3 regions of the Alteromonas sp. Cnat2-8 genome follow, and region 1 is predicted to be linked to each of the others. Evidence: predicted binding sites of a transcription regulator. Region 1 holds the regulator's gene; each other region holds the start of a gene.
The links. Region 1 encodes FNR, which switches genes on or off when oxygen is low (the NO sensors DNR and NnrR bind a similar motif). Its sites were predicted from a motif close to TTGATCTAGATCAA; they were not measured.
Positions count from the first base shown of each region.

Region 2: the regulator FNR is predicted to act here: its motif matches at 2,338-2,351, upstream of MHN00_RS17155 (PRC-barrel domain-containing protein).
Region 3: the regulator FNR is predicted to act here: its motif matches at 1,917-1,930, upstream of clpB (ATP-dependent chaperone ClpB).

Region 1 covers NZ_JAKREX010000004.1:106,186-110,495, forward strand. Annotated here, with positions in the region: gene MHN00_RS11395 (patatin-like phospholipase family protein) at 1-372, opposite strand, end outside; gene ttcA (tRNA 2-thiocytidine(32) synthetase TtcA) at 373-1,326, opposite strand; gene uspE (universal stress protein UspE) at 1,475-2,398, opposite strand; gene fnr (fumarate/nitrate reduction transcriptional regulator Fnr) at 2,643-3,380, opposite strand; gene MHN00_RS11415 (sulfite exporter TauE/SafE family protein) at 3,426-4,085, opposite strand; gene ccoS (cbb3-type cytochrome oxidase assembly protein CcoS) at 4,072-4,302, opposite strand; gene MHN00_RS11425 (heavy metal translocating P-type ATPase) at 4,304-4,310, opposite strand, start outside.
Region 2 covers NZ_JAKREX010000006.1:289,341-293,650, reverse strand. Annotated here, with positions in the region: gene MHN00_RS17175 (DUF2750 domain-containing protein) at 1-330, opposite strand, end outside; gene MHN00_RS17170 (LysR family transcriptional regulator) at 403-1,233, opposite strand; gene MHN00_RS17165 (hypothetical protein) at 1,360-1,527, opposite strand; gene MHN00_RS17160 (DUF413 domain-containing protein) at 1,927-2,283, shown strand; gene MHN00_RS17155 (PRC-barrel domain-containing protein) at 2,476-3,225, shown strand; gene MHN00_RS17150 (metalloregulator ArsR/SmtB family transcription factor) at 3,322-3,633, opposite strand; gene MHN00_RS17145 (rhodanese-like domain-containing protein) at 3,818-4,168, shown strand; gene MHN00_RS17140 (LysR family transcriptional regulator) at 4,225-4,310, shown strand, end outside.
Region 3 covers NZ_JAKREX010000002.1:829,068-833,377, reverse strand. Annotated here, with positions in the region: gene clpB (ATP-dependent chaperone ClpB) at 1-1,723, opposite strand, end outside; gene pgeF (peptidoglycan editing factor PgeF) at 1,973-2,728, opposite strand; gene rluD (23S rRNA pseudouridine(1911/1915/1917) synthase RluD) at 2,745-3,728, opposite strand; gene MHN00_RS07790 (outer membrane protein assembly factor BamD) at 3,915-4,310, shown strand, end outside.

The sequences.
Region 1 (4,310 bases):
ACCAGAGTTAAACACCACTTCACGGCCTGTATAAAGGTCGGTAGCCACAGCCGCAAACGGCTTAAGCATATCTTCATAAGTCGATTCACAAAACTCGCTTGCTAGTTTGTCGAAAACCTTCTGTCCGCTTGCAATGCCGCCGCGTCTAAGTCCTACGCCCATAAGAGCAAGTACCTGCCAGTCGCTAAGGGAACAGGCCCACTCTTTCAAGCCTTCCAGCTTGCCACTTGCGTAGGCAGCACCAACATAAGCACCAATAGAACATCCCGCTACAACGTCAATTTTTACGCCGAGTTTTTCTAATGCTTCAATTATGCCAATGTGAGTCCAGCCCCTTGCGGCACCGGCACCTAGCGCAAGTCCAATTTTCATTTACTTAGGTTCCATAATGTTTATTACTTCAATAGTATTATCTTCATCACTGAAGTCCGTACTATTTTCTGTAGTGAAAGAAGGTTCATCGAACCCGATATCACCGTCTTCTACCGGGCCTTCTTGTGTAGCTATAGCTTTAAAATCATAAAGGTTGCTGTCGATTAAGTGTGAAGGCGCTACGTTTTGAAGCGCACGGAACATCGACTCTATACGACCTGGGAAGCGACGGTTCCAGTCTTGAAGCATAGCCTTTATGTTTTGGCGCTGTAGGTTTTCTTGTGAGCCACAAAGGTTACAAGGAATAATCGGAAATTCAGCGGCCTGAGAATATTTCTCGATGTCTTTTTCTGTGCAGTACGCCAATGGACGAATAACGATGTGTTCACCGTTATCGCTGACTAGCTTTGGCGGCATAGACTTAAGCTTGCCACCATGAAACATGTTGAGGAAAAACGTTTCTAGCATGTCGTCGCGGTGATGACCTAATGCAATTTTAGTCGCACCTAACTCTTTTGCCGTGCGGTACAAAATACCACGGCGCAAGCGAGAACAGAGAGAGCATGTTGTCTTTCCCTCTGGAATTTTGTCTTTAACAATAGAGTAGGTGTCTTCTTCTACAATTTTGTAGTCAACGCCAATGCTTTCTAGATATTCAGGCAAGATATGTTCTGGGAAACCAGGCTGCTTTTGGTCAAGATTAACCGCAACGATATCAAAGTGAATAGGCGCAATCTTCTTTAAAAACAATAAAATATCTAGCATGGTGTAGCTGTCTTTACCGCCAGATAAACACACCATTACTTTGTCGTTGTTTTCAATCATACCGAAATCGCCAATGGCTTTACCCACATTGCGGCGAAGTCGTTTCTGAAGTTTGTTGAAGTTGTACTTTTGCTTACTTTGCGCAGCATTTAATGGCGACGCGTCAGCACTGTTTGTGCCTAAACTCATAATTAACTAGCTTGGTTTGTGATAAAGCCACCATTATACATTAAAGCGGCTTTTCGAGACCATGCTTGTGAAGTTAAATTTGTTGGTGACATACCGTGTTGGCCGCTAAGTAACGGCAAACACGTGCTATGTAGTACTAATAAAAAGACTACACCGACAACGGCGACACAAATCCATCTGGCTTAATAGCAAGTACATCGCAATTGAGTTCGTCGATCACGTGTTCTGCAGTGTTACCAATTAGGGCCGCTGAAATGCCCACACGGCCAACGGTACCAATAACAACCAGCTCTGCATCCAGTGTTTTTGCCACTTGCGGGATAACTTTTTCCGGAAGGCCTTCTCTTACTACACATTTGTTGTCAGGAATACCGTACTTTAACGCGTGACTACGCATTTCTTTTAAATGATGATTTTTTACCGCGTCGTGATAGGTATCGGGGTCGAACTCAGGTACTTCTATGGCGATATTAAGTGGTGTAGAAGGGTAACTGTTGACCAAATTTACGCTACCTTTCAATAAAGAGGCGTAGTCGTTAGCAATGAGGGTGAGCTTATCGTTAAGTGCGGCGTGCTCATCGTCTTCACTGCCTACGTTTACTGCAGCAATAATCTCTCCTCCTTCTGGCCAGTCGTGCTCTTTAACGAGCAATACTGGGCGAGGGCATTTACGCATTAAATGCCAGTCGGTGGGGGTGAAAATAACAGAAGCAAGATCGTCGTGCTTTTTGGTTGCCTTTACCACTAAATCTATCTGATTGTTTAGGGTGTAGTAAATAATCGACTCATACGCACGATTATTCCATTCTACAACGATATCAGTTTCAGTGAATCCTTGTTCTCTTAAGTGGGTGGCAAGCCATTTTGCATGCTCCTTTGTAACTGCATCGCGCATTGACTCGCGCTCATCCGGGCTAAGCATGGTCGTCATATCATAAGATAAGTCGTATACCACCATCATTGCGGTAACTGAAGCGCCTGTTTTTGAAGCGAGTTCATAAGCTCGGCTTAGTGCAGGTTGGTTATCGCGCTCGGCATCTACCACGGCCAGAATTCGTTTACACTCAATCATAACGTCCCCCTAACTACGAAACTTAGTAGCGGCTGTCGAAATCGAAGCTTTCTAATACTAACTATAAACGACATTGGGAAAAACGTAAGTTGTTTTAGATCAAGAATTTTACGAGGCGACCATGAGTGAACCTACCTAATTGAATATGGAGCAACCGGCGTGGCGCTGAAAGGGTAGATAGGTGGCTAACACAGGTTACAAAAAAGCGCGCTTAGTGCGCGCCTTATTTAACACTTAAAAAGGACTAACCGCAGACAACGCTAGGGCCGTTAAGCGCCGCTAGTTTGGTGTTTAGCCTATCGAAATCCAAAATAGTAATAAGCTTGCCGTCTACTTTTATGATGTTGTCTTTTTGAAAACGGCTTAACAGACGACTAATCGTTTCAATCGTTAATCCTAAATAGTTTCCAATTTCGTTGCGCGTCATGGTTAAGTGGAATTCTCTATGGGAAAAGCCACGCTCTTCAAAGCGTTGCGACAGGTGTGAGATGAAATACAGTAAGCGCTCTTCTGCAGTTCGCTTGTTTAAAAGCATGATCATGTCGTGATCTTGTTTTATTTCAGCGCTCATGAAGCTCATGATCTGGTGGCGTAGCTTTGGAAATTGCACTGACATTTCGTCGAGGGTCTCGTAGGGAAGCTCACACACCATGGCAGTTTCTAACGCAGAAGTATAGCTTTGGTGTTTGTTCTCTCTTAATGCATCGAAACCGATAATATCACCAGGAAAGTGGAAGCCGGTAATCTGTTCTTCACCTTCGGTATTAGTCACAAATGATTTGAATGAACCGGTTCTCACTGCAAATAGAGAACGGAATTTATCACCAGTTTGAATCAGCGTGTCACCTTTATGAAGCGGCTTCTTGCGTTCAATAATATCGTCAAGAGACTCGATTTCTGTTTTGTTTAACGCCACCGGTAAACACAGGTGACTGAAACTACAGTTTTGACAGTGAATAGAAAATTGGCTTCCTTTGCTCATAATGCACGCTCTCTAAAAGAATACCCGACAATAATACACCCATTTTTAAACGATTGCGCCATGAATAAGATAAGCTGCATATATTGCCATTATTACTGCAATAATTTGTCTAAAATGGTTATGTTGAAAACTTCGAACAATATATTGGCTACCAGCGCTTGCAGCGAGCAAGGTGGGTAATGTACCCAAACCGAAGAAGAACATAATAGCAGCGCCTTCTAGCGCGTTACCCGCCGCGAGAGACCAGGTAAGTGTGGAATACACCAAACCGCAAGGAAGCCAACCCCAAATAAAACCATAAGGCAACGCACTTAAAGGGGTCTTAAATGGCAAAAAGCGTTTTGAAAGCGGCTGGACTTTGGAAAATAGGCCTTTACCCGCATTTTCCAGCACTGTTAAGCCAGTCCACCACTTACCCAAATAACACGCCAGTAGAAGCAACATGATTCCGCTAAGTAGGGAAAGGGCATAGTTGGCAAGAGGTATATAATCTGCTGCAATTTTTCCAAGTGCCCCGGTTATTGCTCCGGCGATGGTGTAGCTCACTATACGTCCCATGTTATAGGCAAGGGTATAGGGTAGTGCTGAAGCGCCTTTAGGCGATACCATCCTTAGCGCAGCGACAATTCCACCGCACATTCCCACACAGTGAACTCCACCGGCTAAGCCGATAAGAAAGGCAGAGAAGTAGTTAATCCCTTCCATGTGGCGCTTGGCTTTTGTCTACTTTACTGTCTTGAAGTTGCTTGCGTTGCTCAGCTAGCTTTTTTTCTTCTGGCGGAAGATCATCGTCAAACAGTATGCTATACCCTTGGCGATCCAAATCTTCAAATTGATTGGTTTTCACCGCCCAAAAGAATATCACGATAGCGACGGCAACAATGATGATGGCGATTGGAATTAATACGTAAATAATACTCATGCTATTTG
Region 2 (4,310 bases), on a different contig from region 1:
TTCTGGCGTAATCACCTCTCCTTCTTCAGCAGGTACAGGACATACAATGACCATTAATTCATCTTGCGTCATGCCCGGCACCCACTTAGTCAAAAACTCTTCGGTGCTTAATTCCATCGCTTCACAGTGTGCCCAGTCTTCGGTTGCCCACAAGAGTGCTAACTCAGCATCAGGCCAAACCGGAACACCATCTTCTTCATCAGTAGTTAGCATTACGCAGCCGTGCTCATCTTTAAGAATGAAGAGTTTCTCTTCCGCTTTAATTGTTGCAAGGCTTGCTTCTAGTCGTTGAAATGCGTTTTTTTCCAATAAAGGATGTAATTGTGACATAAGTTTCTCTCTTTAATTCTGCGATTCACATGCCTTTAAATTAGGCACCGTGGGTAAATTTATTGGCAGCGGTTAACACGCTTTAGACACGCTTTCTATTATCTCTGCTAGACCCACTCGTCTGACTTGCTTCATGCTGTGCACATACACCTTAAACGATACGTTTTCTAACGTTTCAATTCTGGTCACTTTCACACTACCGGGTAACTGACTCTCAACGTTGGTCGGTAATACGGCAATACCACCTTCGCTCTGTAAATTGTTGAGCGCAAGATTCAACGAATTGGTTCTTAACTTTGCATCGCGAAGTTGAGGGTAAGCAGTAAGCAACCAGTCTCTTGCCTTAGTTCCCCAATCAATAGCCACAAAATCTGCTGCATCAATAGTCTCAGACGCTTGTCCAATTCTATATAGCGCCAAATCCTGCTCTAGCAATACATCACTGTTTACTTCTTCAGATTTCAACGGTTCAGTGGAGAATGATAAGTCTGTCACCCTTTCGTGCAATTGTCGCGAAAGGGTATCTAACGTAAGAACTTCAGCCTTTACTGACCAATCGGGAAACGAGTTGTGTAGGTGACTGAGCATCTGAGGCAATAACAGCTCGCTCGCCAGCTGTGTTGCGCCGCAAACAACATATTCAGAGGATTGAATTTGGAGCTCTTGTTTTGCTTCGTTTAGCGTTGCGCATAATTGCCTAGCGTAAGGCAGAAGTTTCTCACCAGATTGAGTGAGCTGTATACTGTTGCGTTGCCTAATAAAAAGCGTGGTATGAAAATACTCTTCAAGTAGCTTTATGCGCGCACTGACTGCAGATTGAGTAAGGTAAAGGTTTTCAGCCGCTTTACCAAAGTGACGAGTTTTTGCCACCTCTATAAAGGTGGTGAGAAAGCGTATATCCATGCTTATTGTACAACCGAATCAAAGTGGGTCTAAATTGACACAGATAATACGGCAAGTAAACACAAAAGCACAGAAGCGCACCGCTATAAACGGTACGCTTTATTAAAATTTCACCAACTCGCTGAATTAATACTCTTCTTGGTGCAGGCGACGCTGTTTGTCACGGCGTTGCAGGTCACGCTTCTGCTTTTCCTTTACAGTACTTTGACGTTTGGAATTTGGCTTTTTAGCGTGAAAATCTTCCTCTTCTACCGAGTCCCATTCATCACGCTGGTAACGATAGTCTTTACTCATTGACTTCTCTGGGTTGTTAACACACCTCAATTATTATCTTAAGCGACAAAATAGAAAACGAATTTTAATCATCGTAGCGACAAGAATTTTTGATTATTCCCATCAGTGATTTTCATAGACTTTTAACGTCCAACTCATTTACGCTCGTGTTATAGCGACGCCCGTTGCAGGGCCAATAAATAAAAGCTTACATTTTATTTTAATTTCAAAAACTTAGGCATCTCACGTTTGAGGTTATCCCCTCGCACTTTCTGTATACTTTTCAAACGTAATCTAAAATTTAGTGTTAGATTTTATACCGTTAAAAATTTTTTATTGATAAGAGAAAAATCTTTTGTTTTATCTTCGTTTTTAATTATCTTAAAAGTGCGCTGAACAAAACATTACGTTGGGTACAACATGAAAAGTTTAGCTATTCGACAATCTGCAAAACCTTATATTGACCGTCAGAAGTTTCCATACGGTTTTCGTAAATCAGGTGACTTCAGTATTACTGAAGCCGATCTTCTAACCCACTACGGCAAAACACTGCTAGGACTTGAAAGTGGCGAATTGTCGCCTGAAAGTGATGATGAGAGACACTTCGTCGAATTCGTTACGGGTAAAGTTGAAGCTAGCAATAACCTAGAAAAAGCCTGGGCGAAATACGTCAGATTAGCAAGGGGCAAAAAGCACTTCTACACCCTTCACAGCAGTGCGAGTAACCAATCAGACTATGATGAAGACTACTCTGATGAAGAATTCGATGTAGCATAATGCTACAGCATTACTAAAAAGCTCGCTCCGGCGAGCTTTTTTGTTATTGAACAAATGATCTCAATCAACTTCAGACAAGAACAAAATGAAGAAACATTAAGGACTGTCTACACTTAGTAGTAATACAGAGTGATGTGCAGTGAATTGTGCATTTCATTCTGAAAAACGAGCCCATGCAAAGGAGGCGCAACGATGATCATTAGTTCAAAACAGCTTACTCACTTTTCTATACATGCCCTAGATGACAAAGTGGGCGGCATCCGCGATATCCTTTTCGATGACGAAACCTTCACTGTTCGCTACTTGGTCGCAGATACCAATACTTGGCTACCGCTTAGCCGTAAAGTGGTGATATCACCTATATCTGTTAAACAGTTAGATGAAGATAGTGAGTCTGTTCATATCAATATGACAGTTGATACATTAAAAAACAGCCCCTCTATTGACGAACATAAGCCTGTGTCACGTGAATACGAAGAAAATCTCTTCAAATATTTTGGTTACGGATACTATTGGATTGGACCAGGAGCTTGGGGGGAGTTCGCACATCCAAATGAACTGGTCGAATTACAGCGCGCTGAAGAGTCTGAAGCTGAAAACCCGAAAAAGAGCACCAACCACCTAAGAGCAGTGGGCGAAGTTGGTGGATATGAAGTTGCTACAACCACTGATAACGTTGGCCACATCAGTAACTTCGTCATTGACACCGAGAGCTGGAAGATAATCATGCTAGTGGTAGATACCAACAACTGGCTTCCGGGTGGCAAACATCTCGCACTTCTACCTAGCGATATTGAAAGTATCGACTGGGCGGCGCACAGCGTAGTAGTCAATTTAAGTCACGACGAATTGGTTGATAGACCTGAAGTGGAAAGTGAAAAAATATCTGAAGAAGGCTATGTGCCTATGCTTTGCGAGCAATTGAATAAAAACGGAAATTAATAACCGAAGAATGTCACTGTTGGCGATTTTTAGTTAGGAACTTTACAATGTCCGTTGTTGAAGGCGGACATTGTAGCTTAGGATACAAAAAGTAGATTACTCGCAGAAAAATTCGTACATCAAAGCAATCAAACGCTTGACGCGCTCGTCTGCTAAGCGGTAGTAAATAGTTTGACCTTCCCTTCTTGTGGCCACCATCTTTGATTCTCGCAATAAAGCAAGATGCTGAGAAATCACTGGCTGCGAGACGCTAACAACTTCGAGAAGTTCGGTTACCGATTTTTCCTCTTTCAGCAACGAACAAAGCACCATAAGGCGTGTTTTATTCGCGAATTGCTTTAGGAAGATCTCGGCTTCCGCAGCGTGTTCCATTATATCATCTGAACCTATTACCATATCCTCGGACATAAGCACTCTCTATCTGTAAAGTATTTCGGCACCAATTTAGCCATTTACTATACTAAAGTATAAGACATTTTGCCGACCTGCCAATTTATGCGACGAATCCCTGTATTTTACATTGTTTTATTACGCTGACATCAATATATTAGATTTTACTTATTTTAATCAAGTTTAGGCAAAAAGGAAAAGTATGCTTATAGACATGAAGACTCGAATAGAAAACATAGACGATAACTTACGCACTGTATCTGCGGAGCAAGCGGCCAGTGAGTGCCGAAACAATAGCGGTATACTGATTGATGTACGGGAGAGTGCCGAAGTTGCCAATCAGCCCGTACCTTCTGCGCTTCACATACCACGCGGCGTGCTCGAAATGAAGGCACTGGAACAGTTTAAAGATGCTTCAGCGCCACTTTATATTCACTGTGCATCGGGCATTCGAGCAAAACTAGCAGCAGAGCAACTTATAAAAATGGGCTATGAGAACGTTTCGGTGGTGACATGCCCTGTACCCACAATAAACCAAGCAAACCGAAAATGACTTCTTAACCACGTGTATGCTATAAGTATCGTTAATTAAGAGTTTTAAGGCGCTGTATGCTGAAATCTACGTTAGAACAATGGCGAATGTTCAAAGCCGTCGTCGATGCAGGCGGCTTTAATCAAGCTGCTGCTGAAGTTCA
Region 3 (4,310 bases), on a different contig from region 1:
CTTCTTGTCCAACAACCCGTTTGTGAAGTACGTCTTCCATACGCAACAGCTTCTCACGCTCACCCTCAAGCATTCGCGCTACAGGTATACCCGTCCATCGCGAAAGCACATCTGCAATTTCAACGTCCGTCACTTTATTTTTGAGTAACGTCGTCTCGCGAGTTTCGTTTTCAGCCGCTTGCTCTAACTTTGCTTCAAGCTCTGGAATACGGCCGTACTGAAGTTCCGACATACGATTTAAATCAGATGCACGTCGCGCTATCTCCAAGTCAAGTTTAGCCTGCTCAAGCTCCCCTTTAATGGTTTGAGTGCCCTGCATGGCGTCTTTCTCATCCAGCCACACTTTCTCAAGCTCTGCGTACTTGGTTTCCGCTTGCTCACGCTCTAACTCAATCATCTCAAGTCGCTTATGGCTCGCATCATCTGTTTCTTTGGCCAGAGCTTGCTCTTCCAATTTTAGCTGGATGATACGACGCTCTAGACGATCCATCTCTTCGGGCTTGGAGTCTATTTGCAATCGAATGCTAGACGCAGCCTCGTCTATAAGATCAATGGCTTTGTCAGGCAATTGGCGGTCGCTAATATAACGATGCGACAAACTTGCCGCTGCAACGATAGCGGGATCAGTAATATCTACCGAGTGATGGAGCTCATAGCGCTCTTTTAAGCCACGCAGAATAGCAATAGTGTCTTCAACGCTCGGTTCTTCAACTAATACTTTTTGGAAACGACGTTCAAGTGCTGCGTCTTTTTCAATGTACTGACGATATTCATCCAGTGTTGTAGCACCAACGCAGTGAAGTTCACCACGGGCTAACGCAGGTTTAAGCATATTACCTGCATCCATCGCTCCATCGCCCTTCCCTGCACCTACCATAGTGTGCAGTTCGTCAACGAATAAGATCACGCGGCCTTCTTCTTTAGCCAGCTCATTAAGCACTGCTTTAAGGCGTTCTTCAAACTCACCGCGATATTTAGCTCCCGCCACTAACGCGCCCATATCAAGGGCAAGAACACGCTTGTTCTTTAAGCCCTCAGGCACTTCGCCATTAATGATGCGCTGAGCCAACCCTTCAACAATAGCCGTTTTACCCACACCCGGCTCACCAATGAGTACTGGGTTGTTTTTGGTTCGACGCTGCAGTACTTGAACAGTTCGGCGAATCTCATCATCTCGACCAATGACCGGGTCGAGCTTGCCTTGTTCTGCTCGCTCGGTTAAATCTGTCGTGTATTTTTCAAGCGCTTGACGTACATCTTCAGCATTAGGATCCGTGACCTTCTGACCACCACGCATGTCGTCTATTGCGCTTTCAATAGCTTCTTTAGTGATATTCAGGCTTTTGAGGATTTCCCCCAAGCGCCCTTTATCTTGTAGCGCCGCTAGAACAAAGATTTCTGAAGTGATGTATTCGTCTTTTCGCTGCTGCGCTATCTTGTCACAAAGATTTAGCAAAATGCCGCTGTCTTTACTTAATTGAACATCTCCCCCAATGCCTTCAATACGAGGTAGGCGCTCAATAGCTTGGCTCAGTGCTGAGCGTAGCGCATTTACATTGATGTTTGCTTGGTCAAGCAAAGGGCGTACTGACCCGCCTTGCTGATTTAGCATGGCAGTCATTAAATGGACAGGTTCAATGTATTGATGATCTCGCCCCAATGCGAGTGATTGAGCATCGGATATTGCGAGCTGAAATTTACTGGTAAATCTATCTAGTCTCATAATCTCAACCTAATTAATGAACAACTATACCTGCGTTAACACGCCGCGATTACGAACATTTTAACTCTCGCTGAGTGGGTAATGATCTATGCGGAATGGTATTCTTTATGTTCTAGTTATGTAGGCTGCTCAATTGCGATTCAAGTATGAGATTAAAAAGTTAGCCAAAAAGATAACAAATAATGTATGAAGTTTGATCTAGCGCAACTGTTTGATCAGACTAAAACTGCCGCCTTTTTTCGAAACAATTTAAAGCAGGCCTATTACGCTAACTATACGCCCAGTCGTGCGCTTGTTTTGATGCGTAGCTCTTCGATGGGAGTAAAAACGCTGTTCGTCAGTGTAAGTGCACAAGTTACTTTGTGTAATATTCTCAACGCCAGCTTGCTGCAATTGCACCTGTGCCACTAGAGGCAGATCTAATAAGTACTTCCCTCTATTAGAGCTATTAGCAATGGCACCGTCTATATGGCGAAACTTACTCGCCAACTGTACATCAACTTCGTAGCAGGGCCCGCTGATTGCAGGACCAACCCAAGCGATGAGTTTTTTTGCATCGCTGCCAAAGTGTGAAACAGCACTTCCGATAATGTTAGTATCGAGACCTTTCCAACCAGCATGTACTGCCGCCACTTCTTGACCGCTTTCATCACACAATAAAATGGGCACGCAGTCTGCGGTCATCACCGCACAAAAATGCGATGTTGAAGAAGAATACGACGCATCAGCGGTGGTATCTGCGCTCGGCAATGACACCACGCGGTTGCTGTGCACTTGCTCCAACCATGTGATCTTTTCACTATGTGGAATTAGGCTTCTATTGGCTTTCACTAGTAGGAGGTCGTCCCCCACGTGGGCGCCAACGTTCAAACCTGCAAAATCACCTATGCTTGTACCTCCCATTCTTGTCGTTGTGTATGCAACAACATTTGCGGGACATGACCACGCTGGAGTAATCAAATCCAGCGTGGATGATATAGGTGAATTTGCAGCTGACAATGTCATAAGTTCGCCTTACTTATTAAAGCATATCTTGTGGATTGTCCGCGGTGTCCTTTTTCACGGCTTTAAGCAAGTCCTGCATATCTTGAGGTAGGGGAGCTTTCCACGTCATCCACTCTTCAGTTTCAGGGTGAAACAGCGAGAGCTGTGCGGCGTGCAACGCCTGACGTTGGAATCCGCGAAGCGCAGCGATAAATTCTTCTGACGCCCCTTTAGGAAGACGAGGACGCCCGCCATAAACTTGGTCGCCAAGCAAAGGATGCTTAATGTGGGCCATGTGTACGCGGATTTGGTGCGTACGGCCAGTTTCAAGCTTCAAACGCAGGTGCGTGTATGCGCGAAATTTTTCGATAACACGAAAATGAGTGACCGCTGGTTTGCCCATTTCACGTACTGCCATATGCGTACGTTTTGTTGCGTGTCTACCAATAGGCGCATCTACAATACCACCAGCGACCATCGTACCTAAGGCAACGGCTTCGTATTCACGACTCATTTCCCGACGTTGAAGTTGGTCAACAAGATGCGTTTGAGCAGGAATTGTTTTTGCTACTACCATTAACCCCGTCGTGTCTTTGTCAAGGCGATGGACAATGCCCGCACGTGGAACTTTGTCTATCTCTGGACAATGATTTAACAAGGCATTTAGCACGGTACCGCTTGGGTTCCCTGCACCTGGATGCACAACCAAATCTGCTGGTTTGTTTATGACTAGGATGTGTTCATCTTCATAAACAATGTTTAACGCGATGTCTTGCGCTTCGCTCGTTACTTGTACATCCATTTCGGCCTGTACAGTAACAAGTTCATCCATTTGCATTTTGTGGCGAGGCACGGTGATTACTTCACCGTTTACAGCAACATTCCCATCTTGGATCCAAGTTTTTAGCTTAGAACGAGAATATTCAGGGAACAAATCAGCCAAAACCTGATCTAACCGTAAACCAAAATGCGCAGCTTCCGTTGAAGCTTCTAATTGTATTGTGTTCGGCGACTGTGTCATAACACCATTGATTACGTCTAAAAAAGGGTATTATAACAAGTATTCACGCTGTACACTGCCTTGTTTACGTTTTTGTATGGTTTTTCTCATCGTTAGTACGTTAGAATGCAATTAAAGTGTTGTTGTTTAACACATGAGCTTAGACAGCGAAGTATTAAAACTGTTTAGCAGGAAAATAGAATTATTATGAAATCATTTCGTCTACTGGCCCCCGTTTTATTGGGTGCTATGGTATCTGTCGCAGGATGTAGCTCTTCAGATAATGAAGAAAAAGCCGTATTAGCTAACATGGGTGCGCAGCAACTGTACGACAGAGCAAAGCAGAGCATGGAAGTAGGTAACTTCAGCGCTGCAGCACAAACGTTAAGCGCGCTAGATTCGCGCTACCCGTTCGGTCCCCTATCCCATCAGGTACAGCTAGACCTTATTTATAGCTATTATAAGTCAGGTAAAAACGAAGAAACGCTTGCCACTATCGACAGATTTATTCGTCTGAATCCAAACCATTCAGATGTTGATTACGCGTATTACATGCGTGGATTAACTAACATGGAATCAGATAGCAACCTTTTCCAAGAGTTA